Regions from separate parts of the Paenibacillus sp. PK3_47 genome, predicted to be linked through region 2. Evidence: riboswitches for the same ligand, from Rfam matches in the RefSeq annotation. Region 2 holds a riboswitch; the other holds the start of a gene.
The links. Region 2 has a riboswitch for S-adenosylmethionine ahead of metA (homoserine O-acetyltransferase MetA). Riboswitches for the same ligand answer to the same signal wherever they lie in the genome.

Region 1 (3,116 bases), 3.3 Mb from region 2:
CCGCATTATTAGTGGTGTTATTGTTGCCGCAAGCTGCCAGCACCAGCACCAAGGTCAAGCTGAAGAATGTAAGCAGTACTTTTTTCATCTGTAAATCCCCCTCCAATAAATTGTATGAATAAGGCTATATATGGTTGTACCTTATTTCCGTGTGAAATATCTGACCAGTCTGTCCCCGGCCATCTGCAGCAGCTGTACCAGGATAACCATCAGAATGACCGAGATAATCATGACTTCCTTCTCATAACGGTAGTAGCCGTAACGGATCGCCAGGTCGCCAAGTCCGCCGCCGCCGATCATTCCCGACATCGCTGTATAGGATACCAGGGTGACTAAAGTAATGGTCACTCCGGCCAACAGACCCGGACGAGCCTCTGGCAGCAGCACCCGCATCACAATCTGGCCCGCAGACGCTCCCATTCCCTGAGCGGCTTCGATAACCCCGCGGTCTACCTCACGCAGCGCCGTTTCCACCAGTCTGGCAAAAAAGGGTGCAGCCCCGATGACAAGCGCCGGAATGGTTCCCAGCACACCTATGGAGGTCCCCATAATTGTCTTGCTCAGAGGAATCAGTGCCACCATCAAAATGAGAAACGGAACAGAGCGCAGGATATTAACTAGCAGTGATAATACCGAGTAAATACCTCTGATAACAATGTTATTTGATCTTCCCCATAAATATAACACAATTCCGAGTGGTAAACCAAGAATAATTGTGAATATTCCTGAATAAGTTAACATTTGAAGCGTAGCGACCGTTGCATCAAGCATTTCTTCCCAGTTAATATCGTTAAAATTCAAACCGCCCACTAGGAAATCACCTCCACATCAAGCCCTTGTGCAGTCAGCTCCGCAATGGTTGCCTCAACTGCTTCAAGCGGTCCCTCAAACCGGACGATCAGCTGGCCGTATGGCACATCCTTGATCGTCGAAATGGTTCCCTGCAGGATGGCAAAATTGACGCCTGTACCGCGTGCCACATGCGATAATGTGGACTCGTACGTTTTTTGTCCGAGGAAGGTAATTTTGACGGCTTTATTGAACTCCCCGTTCACCGCTTCTATTGCCGTACGCAGCGGCCCCTCATTCTGTGTCTCGCTGCGGATGAATTCCTTCGTAATTTCATGCTGCGGCTTCAGGAACACCTTGGCCACTTCACCCTGTTCAACAATGCCTCCGCCATGAATGACGGCAACGCGGTCACAAATGCTCTGAATGACATGCATCTCGTGGGTAATCAGGACGATGGTCAGGTGGAACTTCTTGTTAATATCCAGCAGCAGGCGCAGAATGGAATCCGTCGTCTGCGGATCCAGCGCCGAGGTCGCTTCGTCACAGAGCAGCACATCCGGATCACTGGCCAGCGCCCGGGCCACCCCCACGCGCTGTTTCTGCCCGCCGGACAGCTGGGCCGGATATTTATTGCGGTGCTGTTCCAGGCCGACAAGCGCCAGCAGATCCTTCACCTTATGTTCGATCTCCGCCTTGGAGGTCCCCATCAGCCGGAGCGGAAAGGCAATATTGTCATATACCGTTGCCGAAGACAGCAGATTAAAATGCTGAAAGATCATCCCGATCTTACGGCGTTTTTCCTGCAGCTGCCCCTGACTGAGCGATGTAAGCTCCACACCGTCCACCCATACCTCGCCCTCTGTCGGACGTTCCAGCAGGTTAATGCAGCGGATCAGCGTACTTTTGCCTGCACCCGAATGGCCGATAACGCCAAAAATCTCACCCTTCTTAATGGACAGATTCAGTCCGGAGAGTGCTGTGGCAGCCTTGCTGCCCTTTCCGTATACCTTGGTCAATCCTTTCAGCTCTATCAATTCCCGTCCCCACTCCTTCATAACAATCCTGATATCCAAAAAAGACCCCTCACGATCGATTGCAGATCGCAAGAGGCCCTGTGCGTGTATTTACAATGCCTTCTCATCTGCCAAAGACCGCAAACCCTGCGGCATTGTAGGAATTAGCACCATGACATTCATGCAGAACACGTGACCGTGCTGTACACAAATCGGTTGCCGGGCTTCATCGGGCCTATCCCTCCGCCGCTCTCGATAAGAAAAATATGAAGTTAGCTTTTGATTTCATGTAAGCAGCTAATGCAAGCCTAAGTATAGATAGTTTCAGGATTTTTGTCAAAGGTAACTTTTAGCGGGGTAACCAGTCATTTCTCCGCCTGCCGGCCTGCTGTATTGCGGTGCCACTGCTCATTGCTGTACCTGAAGGCCACGTTCAATGTTTGGCACACCATTTCCAGTCCCTGCTTCAAATCCTCCAGATGGCTGTCCAGATCCTCAAGCCGGATTTTGTCATGCAGTCCCTGGTGTCTTTGCCATAGATCATCCTGCATTTCCGAATTCATATAATGAACCTCGGCATTGCGGCGTTTACGCAGGTTTTCCAGCGGCTCCCGGTAAGAATCCTTGATCCGCTCCAGCTCCTCAGCCAGCGGAGCATGCACCTTAAGCAGCTGAAACTGCCGCAGCACCGTAAAATATGAAAAATGCGCTTTGACCCTGGAAGTATTCAGATCATACAGGCTGTTCAGCACCGTACCCAGCTTGTCCAGCAGCGAGAACACTCGGATAAAGCCGTTTTTGTAAAAATAGACATATCTGGCGTACTCCCCTTGTTCCTTTACCGACATATCATCCATATACCCGGCGACAACCGACCTGCGGTAAAAGGCTGCGGCGAACCAGCTCTGCTCCAGTTCATCCAGTGAAGAGATCAGCCCGCGTGTCCATATCTCCAGCTTACGGTATTCGTGGTCATGGTCTTCATGAGCATTCATCTCTTTGCGCAGCATGGATGCGGCCTCTGCCATATTGTCCATGGCTTCCGCCAGCACACCGCTGTTCTCGCGGGGCGGTTCTCCAAGTAATATCCGCAGCATGATTGCCCTCCTCAAAGTGTAATGCAGTAAATCCGGCTCCGGAAGAATCGGTTAATTTTGCGAAAGGTATGCTATACGCCGGGAAAATATTGCTTCCAGTTCTGTTCCACTTTTTGCACAATATCTTCAGACGGATGCAGCTCTTCAGGATCATTTGGTTTTCTTCGTGCATCAATCACAATGGGCAGCTTATAGCTGATATGATGGCGGTTCA
Region 2 (3,116 bases):
TGGAGAAGGACGGCTATTCCGTGGAAAGGCTGATTGAGCATGAACTTAAGGAGGTCCCTGCCAGTGAGCAGAGCTCTGTGATGACAGCTTATCAGCTGCTGGGGGATACGTATCTGAAGCCGGTGCTGCATAAAGCTTACGGGGAGGATTTCACGCCTGCTGAAGGGGTGGATCTGTACTATGAACGCCTGCGGCTGATCCGCATCCGATTCCGCAGGGAGCAGGAGGTCAAGGCAAACTTGGCGATAAGCTAGAACAGCACTCTTTTATATACCTGCTCCATTGAAGTAAAGCGCACCAGCTGCTGCAAAATAAAAGGCGAAGGCTGCCGTACCAACGGTACCGGTTACCTTCGCCTCAGCGTATTCGTACGTTACTGCTCATAGCCAATCCTTTTTACGGAAAATATACAGCATGCCGCAGCCGAGTGTCACCATCACGGCAATGACCCCGTAGTATCCGTACTGGGAATGCGTCTCGGGAATATTGTCAAAGTTCATACCATAAATCCCGGTGATTACGGTCAATGGCATGAATATCGTTGTAATTGCGGTAAACACTCTCATGATTTCATTGGCACGGTTCGCGATACTGGATTGATAAGCTTCACGCAAGTTGCCCATGAGATCGCGGTAGGTTTCGAAGGTTTCAGAAATTTTGACCGCATTTTCATAAATGTCGCTAAAATATTTCTGCAGCTGGTCGTCGATCAGGCGGAGGTCTTTTTTGTTTAGGGTGTTGATAACCTCTTTTTGCGGTCCCAGCATTTTCTTGAGCCACAAAATTTCACTCCGGAGACCGATGATTTCGCTAAGATGAGATTTCTTGGTGTGCATCAGAATATCTTCTTCCAGCTTTTCGATCCGGACCTCAATCCGGTCGCCTACGGAGAAGTAATTGTCTACAACAAGGTCGATGAGATGGTACAGGAACCGGTCGGGTTCACTGACCTCCTGTTCCCACAGAATGGGCTTGAGGACCCGCAGCTCGTGGATCTTTTGCTTCGTCACCGTAATAATGAAATGTCTGCCCAGAAATACGTTAAGCGCACGCAGGAAAATCTCCTCGTCATCAAAACGGATACTGTTAACTACAATAAAATAATGGCTCTCATAAATTTCAATCTTCGGGCGCTGTTCCTCATCGCTGAGGCAATCCTCAACGGCGAGATCATGCAGGCCGTAAAGCGGCTGCAGCAGTTCCAAATCCTCTACATCGGCATCAATCCAGTAGAAGCCCTCTGCAGGGGCAGTCAATGTTGCTTCAATATTATCTACAGGCGTAAATACACCTGCGTTAACCAGCCGGATTTTCATCTGATTCACTCCTTCTGTCCCCGGTCTTATCCGGGGTTATGCTAATTTTCAGCACAGAGAAACAATCAGCTTGGCCGGTGGTACAATCAATCAATAAAGGCCAAATGACGGTCCGAGGGCATGAAGAAGAAATGCACCCGCCGCCGGCAAGCTGATGTTAATCCTGTGTGGTTGCTCACTCTGCACGCTTAAATGCGCACCCGGGTCGCCTTCCATTCTTCTCTCACCTCTTCTTTTCGTCATATAGGGTATGAAACACTTGTCTAGTATAACGCCGGGGTATGCCTCTTTCAAGCTAAATTCTTTTCAATTTGAGGCTACTTTAGCATTGTATGACTTGACGAAAAGGAGGTTCATGATTTAAAGTGAATTTTAAGAAAAACATCTGCAGATGTTTGTGATGAATCTAATTGAATACAGCTAAATCTTATCAAGAGCAGGTGGAGGGACTAGCCCAATGAAACCCGGCAACCGGCGTGTATACGCACGGTGCTAATTCTTGCGGAAGCTATGCACGGGAAGGAATCCGGGCAGAAGCTCTCTGGCAGATGAGAGAGGCGCATATGACACCAGCTATATGACCTTTCTCGACCGAGAAGGGTCTTTTTTGATGTATTTTTAGTAATAACCCGTTTGGGCACATTTCAAAATAGGAGTGGATACAGCAATGCCGATTAAAATTCCCGACAGTCTGCCGGCCAAAGAGGTTTTGTCCGGAGAAAATATATTTGTAATGGATGAAAGCCAGGCTTTCCATCAGGATATCCGCCCTCTGCGGATTGCAATACTGAATTTGATGCCGACAAAAGAAACGACCGAGACGCAGCTGCTGCGCCTGATCGGGAATTCTCCGCTGCAGGTGGATGTTACGCTGCTTCATCCCAGCTCCCATACCTCCAAGAACACTTCGCCGGAGCATCTGAAGAGCTTTTACAAAACCTTCGATGAAATCAGCCACCGCCGTCTGGACGGCCTGATTGTCACCGGCGCTCCCGTAGAGCAGCTGGAGTTCGAGGATGTGAACTACTGGGAAGAGCTGAAGGTTATTTTTGAATGGAGCAAACACCATGTAACTTCGACCATGCATATCTGTTGGGCGGCCCAGGCGGGACTTTATCATCATTTTGGTGTGCGCAAGGTGAGTCTGCCGGAGAAATGCTTCGGTGTCTTCCCTCACACGGTCAACCAGGATAACGTTAAGCTGCTGCGCGGCTTTGATGAAGTGTTCCATGTTCCGCATTCCCGTCATACCGACGTTTCACGCGAAGATATTGAAGCCTGTCCGGACCTGCAGATTCTGGCTGAATCCGAAGAAGCGGGAGTGTACCTCGTTTCCGCTTATGACGGGAAGCAGATTTTTGTTACCGGACATTCCGAATATGATCCGTTCTCGCTGAAATGGGAGTATGACCGTGATGTGGCCAAGGGGATGGACATTGCGCTGCCGAAGCATTACTATCCAAAGGATGATCCGCAGCGTACACCGCCTGCAGTCTGGCGCGCCCATGCGAACCTGTTGTTCGCTAACTGGCTCAATTACTATGTCTATCAGGAGACGCCCTACGATATCGGACCGGTCATTTAAGGATCTGCCCCGGTATGCATTTCAATAAAGCGCCGATTTCTATATTTTTATAATCTATATATAGAAGCAACAGTTATACTTCACACCACTTTAGGAGGCTTATCATGGACGAGAAACTGAGGATTGAAAGCAGACTTGCGCAAATTGGCTCACAGGAAGATCCCGCAACAGGGGCAATCAATTACCCGATTTATAACGCAACGGCATTCCGCCAC

Region 1: another riboswitch for S-adenosylmethionine. It lies ahead of C2I18_RS06940 (methionine ABC transporter ATP-binding protein); the one in region 2 lies ahead of metA (homoserine O-acetyltransferase MetA).

The regions. Positions count from the first base shown of each region.
Region 1 is NZ_CP026029.1:1,531,508-1,534,623, forward strand. Features, by position in the region: gene C2I18_RS06930 (MetQ/NlpA family ABC transporter substrate-binding protein) at 1-88, opposite strand, end outside; gene C2I18_RS06935 (methionine ABC transporter permease) at 142-771, opposite strand; gene C2I18_RS06940 (methionine ABC transporter ATP-binding protein) at 810-1,826, opposite strand; SAM riboswitch class I at 1,927-2,067, opposite strand; gene C2I18_RS06945 (Cthe_2314 family HEPN domain-containing protein) at 2,171-2,902, opposite strand; gene C2I18_RS06950 (UbiD family decarboxylase) at 2,974-3,116, opposite strand, start outside.
Region 2 is NZ_CP026029.1:4,814,249-4,817,364, forward strand. Features, by position in the region: gene C2I18_RS20945 (HRDC domain-containing protein) at 1-254, shown strand, start outside; gene corA (magnesium/cobalt transporter CorA) at 381-1,316, opposite strand; SAM riboswitch class I at 1,741-1,871, shown strand; gene metA (homoserine O-acetyltransferase MetA) at 1,984-2,901, shown strand; gene C2I18_RS20960 (aminotransferase class I/II-fold pyridoxal phosphate-dependent enzyme) at 3,006-3,116, shown strand, end outside.